Regions from separate parts of the Alkalihalobacillus sp. NPDC127517 genome, predicted to be linked through region 4. Evidence: predicted binding sites of a transcription regulator. Region 4 holds the regulator's gene; each other region holds the start of a gene.
The links. Region 4 encodes LexA, which represses DNA repair genes until DNA is damaged. Its sites were predicted from a motif close to CGAACATATGTTCG; they were not measured.

Region 1 (3,200 bases), on a different contig from region 4:
GGATGGGAATGAACTCGTTTCGCAGTCTGACAAAGGTAGAACTGCCTATCGCCTTACCTACAGTCATGGCCGGGATTCGTACATCAATGGTTCTGATTGTTGGGACAGCAACGCTTGCTGCATTAATTGGAGCTGGTGGTCTGGGAGATTTAATTATGACCGGCATTCAGCGATCAAATAATGAGTACATTTTACTCGGTGCGATTCCAGCGGCTTTGTTAGCTTTATTATTTGATGGTATCTTACGTTTTACAGAAAAGCTGAGCAAACGACATTCGTATAAACCAGTTGTTGCAGTTATCGGATTATCACTTGCTATTATCTTTGTCCCAATGATTGCTGGAAGAGGTGCTATCGGACCGGATCTTGTTGTTGGTGGGAAGATGGGAGCCGAGCCTGAGATTGTTGGAAATATGTATAAGCATTTGATTGAAGAGCAGACTGATCTTACAGTACAAGTTCAAGGAAACTTAGGTGCGACTGATTTCGTTTTTAATGCCTTACGAGTTGGTGATATTGACGTCTATCCTGAATTCTCTGGTACGATTGTAGGAGAACTACTCGCATTAGATGACTTTAGCTATGATCCTGACGAAGCGTATCAACAAGCAAAAGAAGGAATTTATGATGAATATCAATTCCGTTTCCTGGAGCCAATGTTATATAACAACACGTATGCGATTGCTGTTCCTAGAGACAAAGCTTACGAACAAGGAATCGAAACAATCTCAGATCTAAATACAGTAAAAGATGACTGGGCATTCGGATTCTCTTTCGAATTCATCGATCGTCAGGACGGTTATGCAGGATTCCCTGAACGGTATGGATTTGAGCTTAGTGACGTAACTTCTTTAGATGTTTCAGCAGGATTTCGTGCGATTGAAAGTGGAGACATTGAAGGGACCGATGTCTTTTCTACTGATCCACAAATTGTGGAGAACGATCTACTTGTGTTAGAGGATGACCAAAACTTGTTCCCTCCGTACCAAGGTGCACCATTGATTCGTGAGGAAACGTTAGATAAGTATCCTGAGATCGAAAACATTCTTAATCAGCTTGCTGGAAAAATTTCAGAACAAGATATTCAGGAATTAAATTATCTAGTCGATATTGAAGACGAGAACCCAAGTGATGTAGCAATGGACTATCTTGTTGAAATCGGTCTATTAGAGAACTAATGAGTGCAAATGTACTTTTTAGGGTATGATGGTTGTACACGTGATACGAAAGGAATGATACAATGTCTATTGAAAACCCATCGAATCAAGCGATTACTAATATTCTTCACACAAGTAAGCGAATTGCTGTTGTAGGACTTTCAGACAATCCCGAGAGAACCTCTTACATGGTTTCAGAGGCGATGCAAAAAGCAGGCTATGAGATCATTCCAGTGAATCCTACGATTGATGAAGCATTAGGTGTAAAAGCCGTTTCCACACTCCATGAAATAGACGGCGACATCGATATTGTGAATGTTTTTAGGAGAAGCGAGTTTCTCCCTGACATTGCAAAAGAAACGGTTGAAGTTGGAGCGAATGTCTTCTGGTCACAGCTTGGTGTGGTGAACCAAGAAGCCTATGACTATTTAAGAGAACATAACATCGCAACGGTAATGGATCGTTGTATTAAAGTAGAACACGCAAAGTTTAAATAACGGATCGGGGAGGGTGCCAATAAGGTATCCTCCCTCACTAAACCTCTTTTATTTTGATGCAATACACCCTAGTATGTGGAAGAATTAAAATAATAAAAATAGAAAAGAACCTTGATATAACTGAAATAACCTTTAGAATGAACTTATAACTATAGCAAGAAACGTATGTTCGGTTTTTGTGCTACAATAGTAGCAGCACGTTGAAAGGGGTTCAAACTTTGGCAAAATCTCAAATAGAATATAATGATGATGCGATACAAGTATTAGAAGGATTAGAAGCCGTACGTAAACGACCGGGGATGTATATCGGAAGTACGGATGCACGTGGCTTACACCATTTGATCTATGAAATTTTAGATAACGCTGTTGACGAAGCAATGGCGGGATTCGGTGATTACATAAAAGTAACTCTTCATTCAGACGGAAGTGTCTCGGTTCTCGATAATGGGCGTGGAATGCCTGTTGGAATGCATAAGATGGGTAAACCAACGCCTGAGGTAATTTTAACCGTTCTTCATGCAGGAGGTAAATTTGGTCAAGGCGGGTATGCAACAAGTGGAGGCTTACATGGTGTAGGTGCCTCTGTTGTTAATGCGCTTTCTGAATGGTTGATTGTTGATATTCGACGTGATGGCGAACTGTATCAGCAACAATTTAAAGATGGTGGGAAACCAGCAACAACACTTGAGAAAAAAGGGAATACACGAAAGTCGGGAACGGTTGTTCGTTTTAAACCTGATCCGACCATTTTCTCAACAACCACATTTAATACGGAGACTCTTTCAGAGCGTTTACGTGAGGCGGCGTTTTTACTAAAAGGACTTACGATTGAACTTGAAGATGAGCGCGGATCTGAAACTCTTCAAGAAATCTTTTTCTTTGAAACGGGAATTGAAGCCTTTGTTAAGTATTTGAATGAAGGAAAAGAATCACTACATCCAGTCATTTCATTTAGCGGTGAGCAAAACGGAATTGAAATGGAGATGTCCTTTCAGTTCCATGATGCCTATACAGAGAATGTGTTAAGCTTTGTAAACCATGTGCGTACGAGAGACGGCGGAACACATGAGCTCGGTGCTAAGTCAGCTATGACTCGAAGCTTTAACGAACATGCAAGAAAACTAAAGCTTCTTAAAGAAAAGGATAAGAACTTAGAAGGTGCAGATATCCGTGAAGGGTTTACAGCCATTATTTCCGTGCGTGTTCCTGAAGCAAAGCTGCAATTTGAAGGTCAAACCAAAAGTAAGCTTGGAACACCAGAAGCACGCTCCGTGTTAGATAGTGTGGTGTCTGAGAAGCTTGCGTATTTCTTTGAAGAGAATCCGGATATTGGGACAAGTTTGATTCGAAAAGCCATTAAAGCGTCTCAAGCCCGTGAAGCAGCCAGAAAAGCGCGTGAGGATTCACGTAATGGCAAACGTAAAAAACGCGATGTCTTATTAAGTGGGAAGTTAACACCTGCACAATCACGTAATCCAAAGCGAAATGAACTATATCTTGTTGAGGGTGATTCAGCTGGTGGTTCAGCAAAACAAGGACGCGACCG
Region 2 (3,200 bases), on a different contig from region 4:
GCAATGAGAAATGACTCCTTTGCTTTCTTCAAGGAAATGCAATCCATTCTCATAGCCTTCGTACACTGAGCTAGTATCCATCTCTAAATAGCTCTCTCCCGCTACAACCACTTGAATTTGCTGATGGCCATAGATGTTTGATTGAAGAATACTCGCAGAAGATTGTTCAGTTAACCACACACCATAATGCTCACCATGATGAATGGAGGAGCGTTCCAACCGGGCATGGCCTTGTTCGGATACACAAATCTGTGGTAGAAAATGATCGGCAATTTCACTATCAGCTATATGTGCCTCGCCGCATTCAGTCACAAGAATGGCGTTACTTTTCCCACTTAGAATAGAACAGTGCTTCGCATGAAGGGCACCACCCCTTACGTGAAGCTGAGCTTGCAGGTGAGCGGACAGGCGCGATTGATGAAGATTAAGGGTGGAGCCATTACTAATCACACATCCAATATCTGAACTATGCATCGTTGAATGACTAATCGTTGCCGTGCTGTCTTCAAGCTGAATTTGTGTGCCTACATTTTTATATAGTTCCACATCATTCATTAGCAAGCTGCCACCTTGAACGTCAATCCCCCCATTGCCGCCTTCGTAAATACGACTGGACAAAACATTAAGCTCTGCATCCTTTTGCACACGAATTTGAGCGTACTCTCCAGAATGACCAAAGATGGAGCAGTCTTCAAGCGTTACGTTTGTTTGCCCCTTTAGGAGCATGGCTTCTTTTTTTCCTTGAAGTATATGCGTATGCTTTGATTTTAAGTCAGCACCCGGGTAAAGAATCACTTGCGTAGATTGTTGGTTTGATAGTGCACAAAAATGCATCTGCACTTTCCCTTGGGAAAGAAGCGCGTGTTGATTATTTTGGATGATGACATCTCGTAACGTGGCTTGGCAACTCTTCTTCACCATAAGGGCTGATTCACTCATTCGATTGATATCACAGTTCTCAAGAATTAGAGATCCCTCTTGAACAAAGATACCAACTTCATCATCTTGAAGAGTCATATTTTTAATGGTTACCTTGGCTCCATTTTTAATAACAAAGGAGCCTTCTAAAACAACGGAGTCTTTTGTATACGCACCGCAAATCGTTACTGATTTATGTATAAAATACTTTCCTTTATATGTGGCTTTATCAAGGCGAATCGTTCCACCCTCTTCAACAAGCTCAAGTGCTTGTTTTACATTTTTATATTTTGACAAGATTTTCTGAGACACGGTTATGGCTTCCATACAATCCACCTCACTTAGCCCTCATTATAAGGCAAATACCATTTTGCTGTCCAAGTTGAATCAATAAAGAAATGTATTCCAATTGAGTAAATAGAGTTGTTCAAGAACTTATGTTCGCATATACTTTGTTAAAGGAGGTGATGACGTGTATACGTCTCAGCTAACAAAAATGTGTTTAAGTAGAACACGGATTGAGCTTATGTACCTTTCAAAGTCAAATGAAATCAGTCATCGAGTCATCACACCAGAGTCCATCTCGAATGGGATTCTCTCTGCATATTGCCATCACAAGAAGCAAATGAGGCGTTTTTCCTTAGATCGTATTCTTTCCTATGCGCCAGTTACACAACGTTACTCAAAGTCCGGATAAACCAACAAAAAGCTGGCTATCCTTATGTAGCTGGCTTTTGAACAGATAAGCCGTGTGGTATAATCATATATATAGATGAAAGAAACTAAGTTAGGCAGGTATGTACTTATGAAGAAGAACAAATGGTTATTCATTGTAGCACTAAGTGCCATAATGGTTAGTGCGTGCTCACAAGATGACCAGCAGTCGTCAACTGACGATTCAAATCCATCGAATGAACAACAAGACCAAACAGAACATCAACCAGCACCTGATGATTCAACTAAAACTGAGGATGAAAACGAATCAACTGAAGAAGAGGAAGAAGAACCTTTTGACGAAGAAACTATGTCTCTTCCCTCAGACTATTTTAATGACATTGAAGAAGTTGATGGACAAGCCATTATTCAAAATCCAGATAATATCTTAACCTTTGTGAATCACGACTTTTTGTTACCTAGTGACTACGAACCAGAGGATCTTGTGATTCCTGATGTGAAATTTTCTTATGGTCATCAGGATATCCCTAAGAGTTATATGCGCGAAGAAGCGGCTGGAGCTCTAGAGGCACTATTTGGAGCTGCAAATGAGGAAAATATTGAACTAGCTGCCGTTTCAGGTTACCGTTCTTATGACCGTCAACAAGAGCTTTATGATCAAGCTGTGTCGAAGTCTGGCCCTGATCAAGAATTTGTCGCAAACCCTGGAAGTAGTGAACATCAATCGGGGCTTGCGATGGATGTTTCAAGTGCAAGTGTGAACTATAGTCTTGTCCAGGAATATGAGGATACAAAAGAAGGTCAATGGCTTTCAGAGAATGCTCATCATTTTGGCTTCATTATTCGCTATCAAAAGGATAAAGAAGAAATCACCGGATACGGCTATGAGCCTTGGCATCTTCGTTATGTAGGAGAAGCAGCAATTGAGATTTATGAGAATCAATTAGCTCTTGAAGAATTCTTTGATTTGGTGAAAGAAATATAATGTGTGTGGCTCGCTCGTTGCGAGCCTTTACTCATTAGGAGGAAGGTTCATTTGAAACAACTCATCTTAGCCATCATTCGGTTTTATCGGCGGTTTATCTCCCGCTACACACCACCAACGTGCCGCTTTTACCCGACTTGCTCGCAGTACGGAGCAACGGTCTTTACAAGATATGGTGCAGCAAAAGGATCGTGGCTTCTACTGAAACGATTAGCTAAATGTCATCCCTTTCACCCAGGTGGAATTGACATGCCTCCAGGAGAGGAAGATGAAGAGGAATCTGCTTCTCATACATGCCAGCATCACCATTAAAAAAGCCGGAATCACAAGTGGATTCCGGCTTTTACTTATTTATTTCCCATAAATGAAAACTCAGGTAACGGCCAAAAGCGCAAATCAACTTTTCCAACAATTTGATCTTCACTCACTGGCCCAATCCGACGACTATCAAGACTACTTGGACGATTATCTCCCATGACAAAAACATGTCCATCAGGTACAACAATCTCGTCAAAGTCCTCTGTATACTTTCCAGGTCCTGGTTTGACTTCATCTAAATAGGGCTCTGACACTTCTTCATCATTTATATAGAGAATGTCATTCTCTACCCGAATCGTATCAC
Region 3 (3,200 bases), on a different contig from region 4:
GATTCTTAATTAGTATAACGAATGTTAGTCATACAGGATAGAATGAACAAGCAAGAAAAAGTGAAGATTTTCCAAAACTTAGTGATTGTCAATATGAAAATTTTACCGGTATAATAGATGCAGGGAGGTGGTTGTTTGAGAACAGCAATATCGGCGGCTATGGTTGGAGCAAAGTGCGCAGAATGGTATAGCTTTATGATCGCTAGAGAGATAGATAAATCCATTGCTATAAAAGAAGAAATTACAATGATGCTATCAGACATGGAACAAAGTGATAAAGTCTTGGCCTACTATTCATTGCTGGAATTCAGACATCAACTGTTACTACAAGAGTCTAGAAGTGGAAATCACTCAGATTCATCTGTTGTGACCATACATCAACCTGACCCCTTTTTAGAGTTTTTGTACTATTTTATGAACGGTCAAAACGAATTTTATCATAATCGTTTTAAATCAGCGATCCGATTGTATGTAAGGGCCGAGGCCTTGCTTGAGCATGTGACAGATGATTATGAACGGGCCGAATTTTATCAACGAATCGGTGAAGGGTATTACCGAATTAATCAATATACATTTGCCGTTTCCTATTTGGAAATGGCATTGTCCATCTTCTTAAAAGATGAATCATATAGAGAAAAGGTTCTATACGCTGAACTCGTTTTAGCGGCCATTGACACGGAAATTGTTCGATATGATGAAGCGGAAGTCAGATACCAACGTATTATGAAAGATTCTTTTGATCTTCCTTATGCGCATTCTCTCATTGTACGAGGGCTTGGAATTAATCGATTACGGCAAAACCTTCAAGAGGAAGCAAAGTATTATATGGAGAAGGCTCTTGCCATTCCAGATCATAAAGAATCAATTGTCAGTATAAAAACAAAAGCAGACCTGGCTTTTATTACATTACGTTTAGGAGAAAAAGGTGCCGAGAGCTTGCTTTTGGAAGCAGAAGAGTTAGCATTTGAACATAAAAACGTTGAATATCAAGCAAGATGTTTAATCTGTCGCCATCTACATGTCAATCCTGACGAGGAAGCTGTAAATAAAGGCGTTCAAATGCTAATCCAAGAAGAATTATATTTTGATGCGTCAGAGGTTTGCGAGGAAATCGCCTATTTTTATGAAAAAAGAGGAGATTTTGAATTGGCGTTGAAGTATATGAAGATAGCTCGTGATATGAATGTTCTTCAATTTACACTAGGGAGTGATTAACTATTAAGAAATGGACAAGCGCACTTTGTTTGACCATTTTGTTAATCGGTATTTCAACAGGATTCTCTCACCATGTGCATGCTGCTGATAACAATTCGGTCCAGGATGTAAGCATTACAGGTAAAGTCGATACTGGAAGATAGAAACCATAGGTTGTATTTCCTTTTTAACGTCCTTTCGCGAGGACGCTTTTTATTTGCTTTTTTCTTCTTTTTCAAGCTCGAGCTGTGCTTTTGCTCTTCGGAAATTAACGATTAAGCGCCATATTACTAAGGCAATCATAATGCCAGAGACAATGATTTTTACAGGGAGATTCCAGTTTCCTCCTGGCACAATAAAGATCAGGGCAACTAGAATGAGAATAAACGGAACTAAGAGTAATGTTCGGTAAAAACGTTCCTTAGGCTGGAGTGTCATTAAGGCATTTTCCATATCCCGTCTAAACATGAGCAGTCTCCTTTCGTTTCATCCATATGCTTCCATACCCGTTTCGCGCGTATTCACACCTGAATTCTGGTGTGACCGAACAAGGGGTATGTGCTAAAATAGAAATAAATGTTCGCATAGGAGAGGTTCTACTTTTGATTGATTACGTAAAAGGAACACTTGTTGCAATCGACACACAGTATGTGGTCGTTGATCATCATGGGCTTGGCTATCAGTTATATTGTCCTAACCCATATATATATCAACACGAGCTACATAAGACGATTCAGATCTTTACACATCATTATGTGAGAGAAGACCAGATTCGTCTATTCGGCTTTCCGACGCGTAAGGAGCGTACGCTTTTTGAAAAGCTTCTAAACGTTTCTGGTATAGGACCAAAAGGAGCGCTAGCCATTTGTGCATCAGGTCAGCCAGAACATGTGGTAGCAGCCATTGAGGAAGAGGATGAAGCTCTACTCACTCGATTCCCTGGTGTAGGTAAAAAGACAGCCAGACAGATTATTTTAGATCTAAAAGGAAAGCTGATTGATTTTACCGATGAAATGCCATCTAAAGAGCCAAACTTATTCACACCATATAGCGAGCCAAAAACAGATGCCTTAGATGAAGCATTTGAAGCTCTGAAAGCACTTGGATATGTAGATCGAGAATTAAAGAAAATTAGACCTAAGCTAGAAGAGGAAACGTTAGAAATTGATGAGTATATTAAAAAGGCGCTTCAACTTCTCCTTAAACGTTAAAGAAAGGAGCGTGAGCAAATGGAAGAACGCTTAGTTTCAGCCGAAAGCCAACCGTTGGAGGATTCAATTGAGGGCGGAATTAGGCCCCTGAGCTTTAGTCAATACATTGGTCAGGAAAAGGTTAAACGTAACCTTGAGGTCTATATTCAAGCGGCTAAGATGCGAGAAGAGAGCTTGGACCATGTGTTGTTACACGGACCACCTGGATTAGGTAAAACAACATTATCGGCCATTATTGCCTCGGAAATGGGCGTACAAATGCGAACAACCTCTGGTCCTGCGATTGAGCGACCGGGAGATTTAGCAGCGATTCTTACGGCTCTTGAACCGGGTGATGTGTTGTTCATAGACGAGATTCACCGATTGAATCGCTCTGTTGAAGAAGTACTGTATCCAGCGATGGAAGATTTTTGTTTAGATATTGTGATTGGGCAAGGACCAACGGCCAGGTCTGTTCGACTTGATTTGCCGCCGTTTACTTTGGTTGGTGCGACTACTCGGGCGGGAATGATTTCTGCGCCGCTTCGTGATCGATTTGGAGTCGTTGAACGATTAGAATATTATAACGAAAACGAGTTAGCGGACATTATCCGGCGTACAGCTGATATTTTTGTGACGGAGCTTGAAGAAGGTGCCGCAGAAGAGCTGGCACGTCGTGCGAGAGGCACACCAAGAATTGCTAACCGTTTGTTAAAAAGAGTACGTGACTTCGCACAGGTAGATGGTGAAGGAATTATTACGTATGAACTAGCAACGGGTGCCCTTGAAAGACTCCAAGTAGATAAGCTGGGTCTC
Region 4 (3,200 bases):
CTTAGCAGGACTACAAGGGATCTCTCGTAGCTATTACGAAGCAGCTGATATTGATGGTGCGTCATCGATTCAAAAATTCTTGCATATTACCTTTCCACTACTCTCGCCAACAACGTTTTTTGTTGCCATTATGTCAGTAATTGGCTCCTTTCAAGTATTCGACCAAGCCTATGTTATGACTCAGGGGGGCCCAGGTAAGGCGAGTTATACACTTGTTTATCATATTTATGAGACGGCTTTTGGACGGACGGCTTTTGGTCCAAGTACAGCTTCAGCTATGGTACTGTTTATGATTATCCTGATGTTCACACTGATTCAATTTTCAGTCTCAAGAAAGTGGGTGCACTATGAAGATGGAGGAAGGTAAAACAACGATTGAACAACAACCACCAAAACAAGTGCGTCAAATAAAGAAATCTAAAATACGACCATCTCAAATCGTCCTCCACCTTGCATTGATTATTGGATCACTTTTGATGGCAGGTCCATTTATTTGGATGGCATTAAGTAGCTTAAAATCATTTGAGCAAATCTTTGCCGTTCCACCTGTCTGGATTCCAGATCCATTTATGTGGAGTAATATCACAGATTCATTAAGTGCGATGCCGTTTGGTCGAGCTTATTTTAATAGCTTTTATATTTCATTTGTTGTTGTATTTAGTCAGTTGCTCACATGCTCAATGGCTGCATATGCATTTGCAAAGATTAAGTTTCCAGGATCTCGCTTTTTATTTGTCGCATTTCTAGCAACCATGATGGTTCCAATGCAAGTGACTCTAATCCCTTTATATATCATTATGGATACGATCGGCTGGGTGAACAGTCACCTATCCATTCTCGTACCAAATGCTTTATTTAACGCTTTTGGCGTTTTCCTGCTCAGACAATTTATTATGGGGATTCCAAAAGAGATGGAAGAAGCAGCTGTTATGGACGGAGCAAACCCGCTTTATATTTATTGGAAAATCATTCTGCCACTTGTAAGACCGGCTCTAGCAGCATTCGGGATCTTCTCGTTTATCGGGATATGGAACAACTTTATCCAGCCGTTAGTCTTTTTAAGTGATCAGGATTTATATACGGTACCGTTATTACTAGCAACATTTAAAGGACTATATGTGACAAACTGGCCACTTATGATGGCAGGAGCAACCATTTCTGTTATTCCGGTTCTCGTCATTTATGTATTTGCCCAACGACAAATCATTGAGGGAATTGCATTAACAGGTGTGAAAGGGTAAACCCTATACAAATCAAGGAGCCAGGTTTTCCAAATGGAGAACCTGGCTACATGTCTTTAAAGAATTGGATAAGCAAATAAAACATCTTGTCTGATAGAACAAGTAATAATAAAATTTCACGTACCGTATTATATAACGTTTCTAAAATAAGAGGCAAGGACAAAAAAACAAGCTGACTAGTGAGGTCAGCTTGTTTAATGAGAAAATTAATGAATCGTCCGAAAGACACCAATCACTTTTCCTAAAATCGTAACAGATGAAAGAATGATCGGTTCCATTGATGCATTCTCAGGTTGAAGTCGAATTCGATCTTTTTCCTTAAAGAAGCGTTTAACCGTTGCTTCATTTTCATCTGTCATGGCAACGATAATGTCTCCGTTATTAGCAGTCTGCTGCTGTCTAACAATCACCATGTCACCATCGTAGATTCCAGCCTCAATCATACTTTCCCCTTCAATTACTAACACATATGTATTGTCATCAGCCGTCATATGCTCTGGAAGAGGCAAGTAATCTTCAATACTTTCAATCGCAGTAATAGGAAGACCAGCGGTAACCTTACCGATGATGGGTGCATAGCTTGCTTGACGCTTAGGATTTTCGCTAGCCCCTACCATTTCTTCTAAATCTAGTACTTCAATTGCTCTAGGTTTAGTAGGATCGCGACGGATGTAGCCTTTTTTCTCAAGTCTTGATAAATGACCATGAACTGTAGAACTTGATGCGAGCCCAACTGCTTCGCCGATTTCACGTACAGAAGGTGGATAACCTTTTTTGCGGACTTCTACTTTTATAAATCCAAGAATTTCTTCCTGACGTTTAGAAAGCTTTGTCATTCTATTACACTCCTCTAACGTTTCCTTTGTATTTAAATCCTACCATACGAACATATGTAACGCAAACATAAGTTCTGAAAAGATAGTTGACACAAACGAATGTTCCCTTTAATATAAAAGGCGAACAAACATTCTATTAGAGGTGAGCGATATGAGTAAGAAATGGACAGGACAGGAATTCTTTTTACTTGGAGCAGCCATCATTACATTAGGCCTTATGTATATAACGATTTTACTTCCAAATGACCAAATGGATCAGCAAATTGTTGATCGTGTTGACGAACAATATGATAATGTTGTAGAAAGGGTACCAGCAGCAAATGTGGATTACGCGTATAAATTTAGTAATGGAGTAAAAAGTGATGGAAAAACGGACAAATAGGGTCATTATTTATAGTAGAGTAAGTACGGAAAAAGAAGAGCAGCAAACATCACTTGAAAGACAAGAGCAAGAACTTGCCGCAATGGTTAAAGAAAAGCAATGGTCACTTGTTCGTTCCATTAAAGAGAAAGCTAGTGGGTATGAAATTGATCGAGAAGAAATGTTAACGATTCTTGATCTAGCTAAAGAAAAAGCGTTTGATATTTTATTAATACAAGACGAAACAAGATTAGCTAGGGGACATGCTCGTATGGCACTCCTCTATCAGCTAAAGAAATTTGGTATCCATATCTTCACTTTACAGGATCATGAACAGTTGCAACTATCAGAAGCTGATGAGATGGTTTTAAGTATTGTTTCTATTGTTGAGGAATATCAAAGAAAGCTTCATAATTTAAAGATCCGTAGAGGGATGAAGCGAGCGATGGCAGATGGCTACCACCCTGAACAGAACTTTTCAAGCTTAGGCGGAGGCGGACGAGACCGTTTGGATGTTCCGTTACAAGAAATCATTCGTTTAAGAGAAAGAGGACTGGCTTTTTATGATATTTCTGCAACATTAAAAGGGCTTGGATATAATTTGTCAAAAGCAACTGTGCATCGCCGGTATCAAGAGTATATGAAACAAAAAGAGGTAGAGTCTAATGCCAGCAATTAACCTCTGAGCAGTGAAGTTGAAGGTTTTTATCTTACGTGATAACATAATGATCAAATTGAGTTGTATCTAGAAAGTGAGTGTTC

Region 1: parE (DNA topoisomerase IV subunit B) is a predicted target of LexA. The motif match lies at 1,813-1,826, and genes of this name have one in related genera.
Region 2: ACQKKO_RS13210 (WYL domain-containing protein) is a predicted target of LexA. The motif match lies at 1,349-1,362, and genes of this name have one in related genera.
Region 3: ruvA (Holliday junction branch migration protein RuvA) is a predicted target of LexA. The motif match lies at 1,764-1,777, and genes of this name have one in related genera.

The regions. Positions count from the first base shown of each region.
Region 1 is NZ_JBNNQX010000002.1:144,256-147,455, forward strand. It holds gene ACQKKO_RS02660 (ABC transporter permease/substrate-binding protein) at 1-1,178, shown strand, start outside; gene ACQKKO_RS02665 (CoA-binding protein) at 1,241-1,654, shown strand; gene parE (DNA topoisomerase IV subunit B) at 1,873-3,200, shown strand, end outside.
Region 2 is NZ_JBNNQX010000009.1:10,813-14,012, reverse strand. It holds gene ACQKKO_RS13215 (right-handed parallel beta-helix repeat-containing protein) at 1-1,245, opposite strand, end outside; gene ACQKKO_RS13210 (WYL domain-containing protein) at 1,391-1,615, shown strand; partial or broken gene ACQKKO_RS13205 (M15 family metallopeptidase) at 1,691-2,510, shown strand; gene yidD (membrane protein insertion efficiency factor YidD) at 2,630-2,890, shown strand; gene lepB (signal peptidase I) at 2,926-3,200, opposite strand, start outside.
Region 3 is NZ_JBNNQX010000009.1:122,827-126,026, forward strand. It holds gene ACQKKO_RS13785 (response regulator aspartate phosphatase) at 136-1,215, shown strand; gene ACQKKO_RS13790 (hypothetical protein) at 1,408-1,662, opposite strand; gene ruvA (Holliday junction branch migration protein RuvA) at 1,797-2,405, shown strand; gene ruvB (Holliday junction branch migration DNA helicase RuvB) at 2,424-3,200, shown strand, end outside.
Region 4 is NZ_JBNNQX010000010.1:130,728-133,927, forward strand. It holds gene ACQKKO_RS14955 (carbohydrate ABC transporter permease) at 1-367, shown strand, start outside; gene ACQKKO_RS14960 (carbohydrate ABC transporter permease) at 354-1,241, shown strand; gene lexA (transcriptional repressor LexA) at 1,448-2,077, opposite strand; gene ACQKKO_RS14970 (hypothetical protein) at 2,229-2,459, shown strand; gene ACQKKO_RS14975 (YneB family resolvase-like protein) at 2,440-3,117, shown strand.